DNA from 2 places in the Micromonospora palythoicola genome. Region 1 is predicted to be linked to the other one. Evidence: riboswitches for the same ligand, from Rfam matches in the RefSeq annotation. Region 1 holds a riboswitch; the other holds the start of a gene.
The links. Region 1 has a riboswitch for cobalamin ahead of metE (5-methyltetrahydropteroyltriglutamate--homocysteine S-methyltransferase). Riboswitches for the same ligand answer to the same signal wherever they lie in the genome.
Positions count from the first base shown of each region.

Region 2: another riboswitch for cobalamin. It lies ahead of V5O40_RS19950 (ribonucleoside-diphosphate reductase subunit alpha); the one in region 1 lies ahead of metE (5-methyltetrahydropteroyltriglutamate--homocysteine S-methyltransferase).

Region 1 is NZ_JBAGKI010000003.1:151,588-159,084, reverse strand. Features, by position in the region: gene metE (5-methyltetrahydropteroyltriglutamate--homocysteine S-methyltransferase) at 1-899, opposite strand, end outside; cobalamin riboswitch at 1,011-1,221, opposite strand; gene V5O40_RS02720 (dihydrolipoyl dehydrogenase family protein) at 1,402-2,823, opposite strand; gene V5O40_RS02715 (hypothetical protein) at 2,825-3,382, opposite strand; gene V5O40_RS02710 (TetR/AcrR family transcriptional regulator) at 3,623-4,231, shown strand; gene V5O40_RS02705 (alpha/beta hydrolase) at 4,320-5,054, opposite strand; gene V5O40_RS02700 (ferredoxin reductase family protein) at 5,271-6,629, opposite strand; gene V5O40_RS02695 (ABC transporter ATP-binding protein) at 7,076-7,497, shown strand, end outside.
Region 2 is NZ_JBAGKI010000048.1:33,269-40,765, forward strand. Features, by position in the region: gene V5O40_RS19950 (ribonucleoside-diphosphate reductase subunit alpha) at 1-846, opposite strand, end outside; cobalamin riboswitch at 989-1,193, opposite strand; gene V5O40_RS19955 (hypothetical protein) at 1,373-1,834, shown strand; gene metH (methionine synthase) at 3,041-6,556, opposite strand; gene V5O40_RS19965 (PAC2 family protein) at 6,848-7,497, shown strand, end outside.

The DNA of each region.
Region 1 (7,497 bases):
CGCAGGTCGGTACGCCAGACGTTCCGACCGTCGACCAGGCCGGCGACGATGGTCTTGCCGCCAAGTGGGCCGGCGGCGGCGAGACGGTGCAGGTTGCCCGCCCCGGCCACCAGGTCCAGACCGACGGCGTCGACCGGGGTGTCCAGCAGGGCCGGCAGCGCGTCGCCGAGGTCGCCGAAGTAGGTCGCCACGAAGATCCGCGGCCGGTGCGTGAGGTCGCCGAGCCGGGTGTAGGTGCGGCGCAGGGCGTCGATCTCGGCTGGGCTGCGGTCGCCGGCGTAGGCGGGCTCGTCCAGTTGCACCCAGCCGACACCCGCGTGCGCCAGCGCGGCGAGAATCCGGGCGTACGTCTGGACCAGGTCGTCGAGCCGGGCGAACGGGTCGACGCCCTTGGCCAGCAGCAGGAACGTGGCCGGCCCGACGAACACCGGCCGGGTGGTGACGCCCAGGTCGCGGGCTTCGGCGTACTCGTCCAGCGCCTTCGCCGGGTTGGCGGTGAAGACGGTGTCCGGGGCGATCTCGGGCACCAGGTAGTGGTAGTTGGTGTCGAACCACTTCGTCAGCTCCAACGCCGGCTCGGCGTCGACACCCCGTGCCATGGCGAAGTAGGTGTCCAGCGCGGACAGGCCCAGCCGGGCGAACCGGGCCGGGACCGCGCCGACCGCGACCGCCGTGTCGAGCATCTGGTCGTAGTAGGAGAAGGTGTTCGACGGGATCGCGTCGAGACGGGCGTCGCGCAGCGTCCGCCACACCTGCGCCCGGAGGCCGGCGGCGGTGTCGGCCAGAGCCTCGGCGTCGATGGTCCCGGCCCAGTACGCCTCGACGGCCTTCTTCAGTTCACGGTTCGCGCCGATGCGTGGGTAGCCGAGCACGGTGCTCTGCCCGAATACGGTACTCACCAAGGGTTCCTTCCCTCGAAGTGTCCGGCGGACACGGGAGGGAAGACGGGTACGCCTCGGGTACCGGCTTCCGCCCTGGTCCTCCCACGGGACCGCCGGCGACGCACGCCGGCGGCGTGCGCAGCACTGGCAGGTCTTCGGACTCGCGGGCATGACACCAGGTCGCCTACTGGCCGTCGCTTCCCAGACCTCACGGTCCAGTGCTCTGTTGACGGCGGTCGTTCCCGTTCACCGCTGCGGGGCAGTCCCGGATTCGCACCGGGTTCCCTCTTACGACGCCCCACCCACCCGGGCGGGACGAACCAGCACCACCGGCCATCGTACGGGCCACACCGCCGGCTGGGCCCGAGTGCCCGGCCTGCGGGACGGCGAGCAGGCCGGGCACGGGTGAGCAGTGGTTGAGCACAACGTTCGATCTGTGTCGACGGCTCGGGGTTGCGTCGGCGATACCGGACCGCGTCGATCGGACATGAACCGCGGCGGTGGAGCACTCGACTGGCCGTCAGCGGCCGTACGTCTCCAACAGCCGCAACCAGACCTCGCTGACGGTCGGGTACGCCGGCACGGCATGCCACAGTCGGTCGAGCGGGACCTCGCCGACGATGGCGATCGTCGCGGCGTGGATCAGCTCCGCCACGTCCGGACCGGCGAGGGTGCAGCCGACGATCACCTTCCGGTCCTCGTCGACAACCATCCGGGCATGCCCCTGGTAGCCATCGGCGTGCAGGGTGGCTCCGGCGACCGCGCCCAGGTCGTAGTCCACGACCCGGATCCGCAGCCCGGCCGCCTCGGCCGCGGCTGCGGTCAAGCCCACCGACGCGACCTCCGGGTCGCTGAACACCACCTGCGGCACCGCACGTTCGTCGGCCGTCGCGGCGTGCCGCCCCCACCGGCCGTCCTCGACCCTCTCACCCTTGGCCCGGGCCACGATCACATCGCCCACCGCGCGCGCCTGGTACTTGCCCTGATGGGTCAGCAGCACCCGCCGGTTCACGTCACCCGCGGCATACAGCCACCCACCGCCACCGATCACGCGCAACGTGTCGTCGACCGCCAGCCAGGCACCCGGCACCAGCCCCACCCGGTCAAGGCCGATGTCCTGGGTGTTCGGCGTCCGGCCGACCGCCACCAGCACCTCGTCCGCCTCGACCCGCTCGCCGTCGCGCGTGGCGATGTGGACGACCCCGCGATCGTCGCGGTCGACGGAAACGGCCTCCGCGCCGACGCGTACCGACACACCGGCCTCGCGCAACGACTCCCTGACCAACTCGCCCGCGAACGGTTCCGTCGACGGGAGCACACCGTCACGGGCGAGCACCTGCACCGAAGACCCCAGTGCGGCGAACGCGGTCGCCATCTCGGTCGCCACCACGCCACCACCGATGATGGCGAGCCGACGGGGAACCGACCCGGCCGCGGCGGCCTCGCGGCTGGACCACGGCGCGGCCGCACGCAGACCCGGGATGTCCGGCAACAGTGCGCTGCTGCCGGTCGCCACGACCACCGCATGCCGCGCGGTCAGCCGGGTCGTGACACCGTCGACGCCGGTCACCTCGACAACGCGGGCAGAGCCGATCCGCCCCTGACCACGGTGCAGGGCGATACCGGCTGACTCCAGCCAGGAGACCTGTCCGTCGTCCCGCCAGTGCGATGCGAAGGCGTCGCGCCGGCCGAGCACCGCAGCCGCGTCCAGGTTGCCCGTCGAAGCCTCCCGGGCACCGGGCAACTGGCGAGCGGCCCGCAACGCGGACGCGCTGCGCAGCAACGCCTTGGTCGGCATGCAGGCCCAGTAGGAGCACTCGCCACCGACCAACTCCCGCTCGACGATGGCGGCGGTCAGCCCGCCCCGCACGACCCGGTCGGCAACGTTCTCCCCGACGGGGCCGGCACCGATCACGACGACGTCGTACTCGAGTGAGGTCATGTCAGCTGCCCTTCGCGGCACGGCCGAGGCGGACAGCCGCGATCAGGAAGAAGATGGCGCCGGGAATGGCGTAGCCGGCCGCGTTGATCAGCGACGGGTTGTCCGCGGCGGCGGCCACGACGAAGGACCCACCAGCCAGAACCGAGATGCCACCGCTGATGATCATCGGCCACTGGCCGCCCATCCGCCGACGGGTGACACCGACGACCAACTGGACCAGACCGGCGGCGATCGCCCAGGCACCCCAGACCCGTAGGACAGCGGGAACACCGGACGCGCCGGCCACACCCACTCCGACCGCCGCGACGAGGCTCACCGCGATGTTCACATACAGCAGGGCCGGCGAGCCGGTGGACCTTGACGAACGAAGGTCGAAGATGGCCGCGCCCACGTCGAACAGCGGGTAGAGCACGAACAACGCCACCGCGAGGGGACCGATCTCCCTGGCGGTCGCGATCGTCACGCCCGCCCACGCGATGGCGAACACGAAGCGGACGAAGTACAGCCGCCGCAGGGCGGCGGCAGCCTCGGAGATACCGGGGGCAGCAATGGTGGTCACGGGTGACCCTTTCAACGGAGAGGTGGGAGACCGAACGTTCTGTCTCTAAAGCATGCCAGGGTGAGGCCTGGCTCGTCAAGACCGAACGTTCTGTCTTTGCCTGCGCCACGAACGATCATCACGCCGTCCGTGTCGACGGCGCTTGCCGACCTTGGTCGCCTTCCCATTCGATGTGGGGTCGCTGAGCCTGAGGTCGCTCGCTTCCCTCAGACCGAACGTTCTGTTCGCTAGGGTTGCGGCATGACGCGCGGCAAACCCGACACTCGGCCCTCTGAGGCGCGCCTCCGGCTTCTCGCCACGGCGACCAGGATCTTCTACTCGGAGGGCATCCACTCCGTCGGCGTCGACCGGATCATCGCCGAGGCGAAGGTGACCCGGGCGACCTTCTACCGGCACTTCCCGAGCAAGGACGACCTCATTCTCGCCTACCTGCGTGAGATCCACGAGATGGAGCGCGGCACGGTCGACGCGGCCATCGCCAACAACTCGTCGCCGGTCGACCCGCTCCTGGCCATTGCCGGCTCCATCACCCGGAACATCCAGGCCCCCGGCTTCCGTGGCTGCGCCTTCCTGAACGCGGCAGCCGAGTATCCCGACACGGAACACCCCGTGCGCCAGGAGATCATCGCCCACCGGCAATGGTTCCTGGACACGCTCAGCACGCTGATGGCCCAGGTTGATCCGGACACCGCGGACCCCGCCGCACGCCGTTTCGTCATGCTCCGCGACGGCGCCATGGCAGCCGGCTGCCTCTTCGACCCCGCGTTGGTGTCCGAGACATTCCTGCAGGGCGTCGAAGACCTGCTGCGGACCACCGCCGACCGACGGTCGACCGGATCCGTCGACTGACGGTGTCGCGGCCACCGAGCCGGTTGCGTGCCTGCCCGGAACCGGTGCGCCGAGGTCGGGTGCCGCGGCCCGGATCGCCCCGGTCCGGCTAGCGTAGGTGCCGGGCGAAGAACCGGCCCGCGTCCTCCCCCGCGTACCAGGGCACACCGGTGTGTCCGCCCATGTTGGCGTGCAGCGTCTTCTGCGTGGAGCCGAAGGCGTCGAACAGCTCCAGCGCCGCCTGCCGGTCGTTGCCCTCGTCGTCCCACTGCAACAGCACGTGCAGCGGAATGGTGACCTGCCGGGCCTGTTCGACGATGAGGCGCGGGATGAAACTTCCGGCGAAGAGACCGGCGGCCACGATCCGGGGCTCCACCACCGCGAGTCGGACACCGACCGAGATCACTCCCCCGGAGTACCCGACGGGGCCGCCGATCTCGGGCAGCGACAGGAGGCAGTCCAGGGCAGCCTGCGATTCCGGGACCGCCCGGTCGACGAGCGGGAGGACGAGAGCGTCCACGATCTCGTCGCTCACCGCCTCGCCCGCCGCCAGCACCCGGTGCAGGTCGGCGCGGGCCTGCTCGGCGGCGGCCCACCGCGGCCGGTCACCGCTGCCGGGCAACTCGATCGCGGCGGCGGCGAAGCCATCCGCTGCGGCGCCCCGGGCCCGCGCCACCAGACGGGGGTACATCCGGCCCAGCCCCAGTGGCGGGTGACCGAGCAGGATCAGCGGAACCGGCGCGGTCGCGAACGCGGGTGTCCACAGGAAACCGGGGACGTCGTCGAGCGTGAACGCGCGTTCGAAGACGCCGTCGTCGAGGTGTCGTTCGGAGGTGAATCGCATGGTCGTGCCTTTCGGGAGTGCGTATGAACGGCGCTCCCGGACGACCTACCGCCCGACCGTGACCCCGCAGGGGAGCACCCATGTCGAAACGTTCACGGGTACCACCTCCTCGGTCTCTCGCACGGCCTTCGGGCAAACTAGCAGCGGGCCGTCACGGTCCGCCACGGGGTTTCCGCGCCCCTTCCGCTCGCCTCGCGCCCTGTCGGCCGGTGAGGTTCACACCCCCAACCGGAACGCCTCGACATGCTGTTGGCGGGACGGAACCCGCAGGGCGCGCAGGCTACGTCGCACGGTGCCGGCCATCGCCGCGGGACCGCACAGGTAGACGTCGCGCTCGGCGATGTCGGGGACCAGGTCGCGCAGGCTCTCCGGGCTGAACGGCTGGCTGCCGTCGGCGGTGCGACCGGTCAGCAGGTGCAGACGGGCGCCCCTGGCCTGTGCCAGATCGCGCAGCTCATCGATCAGTACCGCGTCGGCGGGCGTGCGGGCCCGGTAGAGCACCACGACGTCTCCGGTCAGTTCCGGGTCCTCCAGCAGCGCCCGGATCGGAGTGACGCCGATGCCACCGGCGATCAGCAGGCTGTTCTCCCGGGTGCGGGCGGCGGTGGTGAGGGCCCCGTACGGTCCCTCGGCATAGACCCGGGTGCCCACCGGTAGCTGCCGCAGCCCGGCGCTGGTGGTGCCGATCGCCTTCGCCGTCAGCCGCAGCGTGCGGCCGTCGGGAGCCGCCGACAGCGACCACGGGTTGACCTGCCACCAGGAGTTGTGTCCCGGGAAACGCCACCAGAAGAACTGGCCGGGACGGGCGCGCAGCCGGTCGAGGCGGTTGCCGGCAACGTGGACGGACACGACGTCGTCGGACTCCGGCACCACCGCGACGACCCGCAGCCGGTGCCGGACGTTGCGCACCAGCGGCACGACCAGGCGGTTGGTCAGCAACGAGCCGACCGCGAAGGCCCACAACCCCCACCAGTAGGCCTTGGTGACGGCGCTGCCGGCGAACGAGGCGCCCTCGTAGATCTGGTGGATCACCGACAGCACGATCACCACGTACACCACCAGGTGGATGGCGTGCCAGGTCTCGTACGACATGCGGCGGCGGGCGATCCGTACCGAGGTGGCCGCCAGCACGCCGATCAGGACTGCGGCGATCATGCCGAGTAGCACCGGCATCTGCCTGGCCAGGTTCGGGATCTCGGCGAAGAACGAGATCCGGTCGATCTGTGCGTAGCCGAGCAGCACGAACGTCGGGTGCAGCACGACCAGCCAGAAGATCACGAACCCGGTCCAGCGGTGCCAGTTGGTGAGCTTGTCCATGCCGAGCCGCCGTTCCAGGAACGGCACCCGGCCGATCAGCAGCAGTTGCAGTGCCATCACGAAAGCCAGATGCAGGCCGAGGAAACGGCCGATCGCGGTCAGGGTGTTGGGCGTCGGCCGGCTCGGATGAGCGAACATGACCTGGAGAATCACCAGGTTGACCAGGACAAACGTCCAGAGCAGCAGGTACGCGGCCCGAGCCTGGCCGGTGCGGCGCACCGGACCTGCCGCGGCGGCGGTGAAGGTGGTCGTGGACATCGTGGGCCTTCCTGAAGCGGTCCCGGTCGGGTTGGCGTGAGATCCGTCGATGGCCTGGCAACACGGCGCGGTCGCCGCACGCCGTCTCCGGCCGGCGAACCGCTCCGTCCGCCTCAGCGTGCCAGCGTCGGCGTGCGCTCGGAAGCTCCCCGAGCACGATCGCAACCTGCCCGGTGCCGAGCCCGCCGGCGGCGAGGTCGCGCGGTGCCGCCACATCCCGCGCCGCGACGTGCGGCTGCCAGGGACGCAGGAAAGCCGGCCGGGGGCATGGTCAACGGAGCCGCCGGTTGCGAAACTGCTTCAATCCGCGTCGGCGGGGGCGATCGGATCCTCGACCCCTCCGGCAACCATGCGTGCCGGCCGGACGAGACCAAGGGCCGGTTCGGTACGCCGGACCGCCAGCCGAGGCTGGCTCGACGCCGGCCCGACCCGGACGGAGGGAAGGAATGGTCAGCACACCGCTGTCCCTGCCGCGGTCGTCCGCGCGCGCTCCCGAGTTCGGCCGGGACGCGCTCATCGTCTGCGAGAACCTGGTGCGGATCTACCAGACCGGTTCGATCGAGGTGCAGGCACTGCAGGGACTGGACCTGGCCGTGGCCGGCGGTGAGCTGGTCGCCGTCGTCGGTGCCTCCGGGTCGGGCAAGTCGACACTGCTCTCGATCCTGGCCGGCATCGACGCCCCCACCGCCGGGCGGGTCCGGGTAGACCGGTGGAACCTGCTGACGATGTCCCGCGCGGATCGGGTGCAGTACCGGCGGCGCACCGTCGGGTTCGTGCGGCAGCAGACGGCGAGCAACCTGATCCCGTACCTGACCGCGCGGGAGATGGTGGACCTGCCGATGACGGCGGCCCGTACCGCGAAGCGGGA
Region 2 (7,497 bases), on a different contig from region 1:
CACGATGCCGTTGGAGCGGCCGTTGGTGCCCCGGATCAACGCGCCCCGACCGCGGACCCGCGACCAGGAGATGCCGATCCCGCCGGAGAACTTCGACAGCTTCGCCACCTGGTGGTAACGCTCGTAGATCGAGTCGAGTTCGTCGCGCGGCGAGTCGACCAGGAAACACGACGACATCTGGGTGTGCCGGGTGCCCGAGTTGAACAGCGTCGGTGAACTGGGCAGATACGCCAGGCTGGACATCAGCCGGTAGAACCCGATCGCCTCGCCCGGCGTCTGCGACAGCCCGCAGGCCACCCGCAGCAGCCAGTACTGCGGCGTCTCCACCACCAGCCGGGTCTGCGGATGCCGCAGCAGGTAGCGGTCCGCGACGGTGCGCAGTCCGAAGTACTCGAACCGCAGGTCACCGTCCGGGTCCACCGCGTCGTCCAGCTTGCGCGCGTTGCGGGCCACGAACGCCGCGGTCGCGTCCCCGATCAGCCCCAAGCCGTGCGCGTACCGGATGGACTGGCTGAAGCTGGCCACCTGCTGCCCACGGACCTCCTTGTCCACGTACGCGGCCAGCAGCCGCGCCGCCAGCTTCGAGTACTGCGGCTCCGCACCGATCAGCTCGGCGGCCGTCTGGATGGACAGCTTGTCCAACTCGGCGGTGGTGGCACCGTCGTACAGACCGCTGATGGTCTTGGTGGCCACCCGCAGCGGATCGACCTCGTCGAGGTCGGCCACCCACCGCTCCACCGCCCGGACGATCTTGTTCACGTCCACCGGTTCCGTGGCGCCGTCGCGCTTGCGGACCTGCATCACCTGCCGGCGCTGCTCCGACACAGCTGGGCCGGAGGCCGCCATCTCCCGCACGACCGTCACGTCTCTCTCCTCGCGCCGTCACCGAGGGCCTCGGACACGCGGGAGGACGCCACGGGATCCGCGCAGGCGGCACGGCCCGTTCATGGCGTCGACCGTCCCACGCGGCCTGCGGCCGCCGCCCACGAGTGCGGGCGGCGTGCTGGCAGGTCTTCGGACTCGTGGGCGTGCTCGCGCGCTCCTACTGGCCGTCGCTTCCCAGGCCGGAGCCCAGTGCTGTGTGACGGCTGTCGTTCCCACTCACCGCTGCGGGGCAGCCCCGGATTTCCACCGGGTTCCCTCTTGCCTCGACCGCCCCGGATGGGCGCCGAACCAGCTACGGGTGACACCATATATGGGTGGCCCACGAACGCAAGACACCAGATGGTGTGTCGGCGTGTCCGTGCAACAGACGTCACATCCGGTGGTCCCCGCCGCCGAGCCTGGCTGCTCCTCTGCGGGTCAACTGCGACGTGACGCCTGTGGAAGCACGCTCCACGGTCGACGGACCGTCTTCTGCCATCCTGGCGGCATGAAGCCCAACCTGGAGAGAATCCCAGGGAAGCAGGACCGACTCGCGGAGGAGATCCTCGCCCGCGCGCCGCGACGCATCGAGCAGAGTTTCCTACGCTCCCTCGACCCCACCAACGCGCTCGCCCTCGGCCGCTACGGCGCCCGCCTCGCCACCCTGGCGCTGCGGCAGAACTCCGTCGATCTGCTACGCCGCTCAGTGCTGGCGACCGGCCTCGCCCGATATCTGGCGTCGGACGACGACCGGGACTTCATGGTGGCTCTGGCGGTGCCATGGATCGTGGCACAACAGCTCGGAGAAGACCCGGCCGAGGTATTCGCCACGGTCGGCGACAGCCTGCCGGACGGGCCGGTCGCCAGACTGCTCCAAACCTTCGGTGCCCGTACCGACATCACCCTGGAAGCCTTCGGCTGGGAAGTGGTGACAACCGCCGAAGGCCCGGACTTCCGGCCGGCGTACTGATCACCGGAGCACCTTGGGATTTCGGTCTACCCGGGCCGACAGCCTGAGCGATGGCGAGGGTGTGCGCGGGAGCTTGGCTTTCTCAACGGCACAGCCTACGGAATGGGAGTGTCGGCACGCGGCACATCGCACAGTCCACATGTGCAGATGGAGGTCGAGGGCCTACGCCGGGTCGCTTTCGGTCCAGGCCGTATATCGCAGGCTCTGAGCAGCTCACGCTCGTCCACCAACCCCGACTTGTGGGACACGCGACCATAAACCGCAAGGTCATCCTTCATTCGCGTCCGGAGGAGCGAAAGGTATCGCTGGCAGGCGCATAGGAGTATCGCTTCCCGTTGATCCGTCGGAGACACCTTCAGTCTCTCTCTGAGCGCCATCGGTAGGACGCGATCGTCGCTACTGGTCAAATTACGTCTGATTGCGGAGAACAAATTTCGAGTAGCGGCTGGCAGGAGCAGACCATAACCCTTCTCGAAGTACCAATCGTCCATGGCCGCATCCAATGCTCGCCGATCAGCCTCTCGCATCGAGGGCGCATGCTTCGGCCTCAGCGACCCCGTCACCTCCCATAATGCGGCATAAGCCTCGAAGAGGCGCTCTGCAAGCTTCATACGTAGTTGCCTGCGGTGATTGTGGGCTACCCACAGGCCGACCACTGTCACAGCAAGGGCAGCCAGGGCCACGTAGAGCTGGGCTGGCGAGGTCGACATGAATCACCCCTCGATGCTCACGACAGGTCGTCGTGCTTCAGGCCGTCATGCGCTGAAGGTACTCGATGGGTCACAACCTGAATCGCTTGCGAGACGCGACTGACGCCTGTCGAAGCGTGAAGCATTCGCTCTCAGAATCAATACGCGGCGCGCGGCGGTCACGGCGGCGACGGAAGCCCGCCATCCGGGCTGCCGGCATGCAGGACCACCGGCGCAGCGAAATGCACGTCCTGCGGCACACCTGCGCCTCGGTACTGCTGAACCCAGCAAGAGCATCAAGGCCCTGTCGACGTACCCGGGCGACGCCGACCCCGGATTCACCCTGCGGGCCTACCCCCACCTGGTGTCCACCAGTGAGGACCGCACCCGCCAGTTCATCGACAAGGCGTTCGTCGACGACGGGCCGCCGATGACGAACCCGAAGCCCCTGACGGCCTGATCATGGTTCAACGCCTACCGCAGGTGCCGGAAGTGCGGGTCACGGCACCTGTGGTCGTCACTTGGCGTTGAAGTAGCTGGCCTCGGGGTGGTGGACGACGATGGCGTCGGTGGCCTGCTCCGGCATCAGCTGGAACTCCTCCGACAACTGCACACCGATCCGCTCGGCACCGAGCAGGTTCACGATCTTCGCCCGGTCCTCCAGGTCGGGGCAGGCCGGGTAGCCGAACGCGTACCGGCAGCCCCGGTAGTCGGTGCGCAGCAGTCCGGCCAGGTCGGCCGGGTCGTCGTCGGCGACGGTACGGCCGTCGGGCAGCCGTAGCTCGGACCGGACCCGCTTGTGCCAGTACTCGGCGAGGGCCTCGGTGAGCTGCACCGACAGCCCGTGCACCTCCAGGTAGTCGCGGTACTCGTTGCGGGCGAACAGCTTGGCCGCGTACTCGCTGACCGGCTGACCGACGGTGACCAGCTGCAACGCGACCACGTCCAGGTCGCCGCCGCGCGGGCGGAAGAAGTCGGCCAGGCAGAGCCGGCGCTCCTGGCGTTGCCGGGGGAAGGTGAACCGGGCCCGCTCGGCGTGCCCGTTCTCGTCCAGGACGACCAGGTCGTTGCCCTCGGAGTAGGCCGGGAAGTAGCCGTACACCACGGCCGCCTCCAGCACCTGGTCGGCGATCAGCCGGTCCAGCCAGTAGCGCAGCCTCGGCCGGCCCTCGGTCTCCACCAGCTCCTCGTACGACGGTCCCTTGCCGCCGCGCGCACCGCGCAGGCCCCACTGGCCCATGAAGGTGGCCCGCTCGTCCAGCAGCGCCGCGTAGTCGGCAAGCGGCACCCCCTTGATCACCCGGGTGCCGTGGAACGGTGCGACCGGCACCGGCACGTCGACCGCGACGTCGGAGCGTACCGAGGTGTCGTGCAGTTCCGGCAGCGACTCGGCGACCACCGCGCGCTGCCGTTCCCGGCGGGCCCGCCGGGCCGCCAGGGCCGCCTCCCGCTCGGCGTCCACCACCGGGGCACCGCCGCGCTTGGCGGCCATCACCCGGTCCATCAGGGACAGGCCCTCGAAGGCGTCGCGGGCGTAGTGCACCTGGCCGGGGAACATCGACCGCAGGTCGTCCTCGACGTACGCCCGGGTCAGCGCCGCGCCACCGAGCAGGACCGGCCAGCGCTCCGCGACCCCGCGCGACGCCATCTCGACCAGGTTCTCCTTCATGATGACGGTGCTCTTGACCAGCAGACCCGACATGCCGATGGCGTCGGCGCGATGCTGCTCGGCGGCGTCGAGGATGGCGGAGATCGGCTGCTTGATGCCGATGTTCACCACCTCGTAGCCGTTGTTGGACAGGATGATGTCCACCAGGTTCTTGCCGATGTCGTGCACGTCGCCCTTGACGGTGGCGAGCACGATGCGGCCCTTGCCGCCGTCGTCAGCCTTCTCCATGTGCGGTTCGAGGTACGCCACCGCGGTCTTCATCACCTCGGCGGACTGCAACACGAACGGCAGCTGCATCTGCCCGGAGCCGAACAGCTCACCGACGACCTTCATGCCGTCCAGCAGGATGTCGTTGATGATGAGCAGCGGGGCGGTGCCGGCGGCCATCGCCGCGTCGAGGTCGGCCTCCAGGCCGTTGCGCTCCCCGTCGATGATCCGCCGCTTGAGCCGCTCGTTGAGCGGCAGGGCCGCCAGCTCCTCGGCCCGGGTGGCACGCGCCGAGGCGGCGTCCACACCCTCGAAGACCTCGATGAACCGCTGCACCGGGTCGTAGCCCTCGCGACGCCGGTCGTAGACCAGGTCGAGGGCGATCTCGCGCTGCTCGTCGGGGATCTTCGACATCGGCAGGATCTTGCTGGCGTGCACGATCGCCGAGGTGAGCCCGGCCTGCACGCACTCGTGCAGGAAGACCGAGTTGAGCACCTGCCGGGCCGCCGGGTTCAGTCCGAACGAGACGTTCGAGATACCCAGCGTGAAGTTCACCCCGGGCCAGCGGCGGGCGATCTCCCGGATCGCCTCGATGGTCTCGATGCCGTCGCGGCGGGTCTCCTCCTGACCGGTGGCGATCGGGAAGGTCAGCGCGTCGATGAGGATGTCCGCGCGGCGCAGCCCCCACCGGCCGGTGAGGTCCTCGATCAGCCGCTCGGCCACCCGTACCTTCCACTCCGCCGTGCGGGCCTGGCCCTCCTCGTCGATGAGCAGCGCGACCACGGCGGCACCGTGCTCGGCGACCACCGGCATCACCCGCGCGTAGCGGGAGTCGGGGCCGTCGCCGTCCTCGAAGTTGACCGAGTTGACCACGCACCGGCCGCCGAGCATCTCCAGGCCGGCCTCGATCACCGCCGGCTCGGTCGAGTCCAGCATGATCGGCAGCGTGGAGGCGGTGGCGAACCGGCCGGCCAGCTCACGCATGTCGGTGGTGCCGTCGCGGCCGACGTAGTCGACGCAGAGGTCCAGCAGGTGCGATCCGTCGCGGGCCTGCCCCCGGGCGATCTCCACGCAGGACTGCCAGTCGGCGGCGAGCATCGCCTCGCGGAACGCCTTGGAGCCGTTGGCGTTGGTCCGCTCCCCCACCATCAGCACGCTGGCGTCCTGCGCGAACGGCACGTGGTGGTAGATCGAGGAGACACCCGGATCGGTACGCGGCTCCCGGGTCACCGGCCGGGCCCCGCCCAGCCGTTCGGCGAGCAGCCTGATGTGCTCCGGGGTGGTGCCGCAGCAGCCGCCGATCAGGGAGACGCCGTACTCGGTCACGAAACGTTCCATGGCGTCGGCCAACTCGACCGGAGTCAGCGGGTAGACCGCACCGTCGGAGGTGAGCTGCGGCAGGCCGGCGTTCGGCATCACCGACAGCGGGACGGTGGCGTGTTGGGAGAGGTAGCGCAGGTGCTCGCTCATCTCCGCCGGACCGGTGGCGCAGTTGAGCCCGAGGAGATCGACGCCGAGCGGCTCGATCGCGGTGAGCGCGGCACCGATCTCGCTGCCGAGCAGCATGGTGCCGGTGGTCTCCACGGTGACGTGACAGATCAGCGGGACCTTGCGGCCCAGCTCCGCCATCGCCCGGTGCGAGCCGACCACGGCGGCCTTGACCTGAAGCAGGTCCTGGCAGGTCTCGATGATCAGCGCATCCGCGCCACCCTCGATCAGCCCGGCGGCGTTCTCCTGGTACGCGTCGCGCAGCGTGGCGTAGGCGGCGTGCCCGAGGGTGGGCAGCTTCGTACCGGGCCCGATGGAACCGAGCACGAACCGGGGCCGCTCAGCCGTCGAGTACGCGTCGGCTGCCTCGCGGGCGATCCGGGCACCGGCCTCGGACAACTCCCGGATCCGGTGCTGGATGTCGTACTCGCCGAGGTTGGCCAGGTTCGCGCCGAAGGTGTTCGTCTCCACGCAGTCCGCGCCCGCCGCCAGGTACGCCTCGTGCACGCCACGGACCACGTCCGGCCGGGTGACGTTGAGGATCTCGTTGCACCCCTCCAGACCGTCGAAGTCGTCCAGGGTGAGGTCCGCGGCCTGCAGCATCGTGCCCATCGCCCCGTCGGTGACGAGGATCCGGTCGGTCAACGCGTCGAGCAACGAGGTACGCACCACCTCAGGTTAGTGCGGTCGGGCGGGCCCGCACCCCCGCGTACCATCCGATCCCACATTGTGTCATCGGGATCACGTTGCCCGTTTTGGCGGGCAATGCCCGACACCGTGGCCCGCGCGCGGCCCGGCGGCGGCGCCGACGCCCGGCCGATCCGGCGCGGCCGACGGGCCGGGTCCGGGCCCGGCACGTAGGCTGACTGACGTGAAGGACTACAGCGACACCGCCACGCACCGTGGGCGGACGACCGGGACCGCGTCCCGGACCGCCGGTGACGAGCAGGAGGTGACGGCGTGACCGAGTTCGACGGGCTGCCGGTGCTGCGGTCCCCGGTCGCCATCTGCGCCTTCGAGGGGTGGAACGACGCGGCGGACGCGTCCACCGCGGCGGTCGAGCACCTGGAACAGGTGTGGGAGGCCCGGCCCGTCACCGAGCTCGACCCGGAGGACTTCTACGACTTCCAGGTCAGCCGGCCCACCATCGCCATGTCCGACGGTGCCACCCGCCGGGTGGAGTGGCCGACCACCCGGTTCACGGTCGCCAGCCCCGCCGGCACCGAGCGGGACGTGGTGCTGATCCGCGGCATCGAGCCGAGCATGCGGTGGCGGACCTTCTGCGAGCAGGTGCTGGAGATCTGCCACAGCCTGGAGGTCGAGCGGGTGGTGCTGCTCGGTGCCCTGCTGGCCGACGTGCCGTACACCCGGCCGCTGCCGATCAGCGGCAGCGCCTCCGACGCCGACGCCGCGCGCCGCTACCAGCTCACCCCGACCCGCTACGACGGGCCGACCGGGATCGTCGGCGTGCTGCACGACGCCTGCACCCGCGCCGAGGTCGACGCCGTCTCGTTCTGGGTCCACGTGCCGCACTACGCCAACAATCCGCCCTGCCCGAAGGCCACCCTCGCCCTGCTGCACCGGGTCGAGGAGGTGCTCGACCTGCCGGT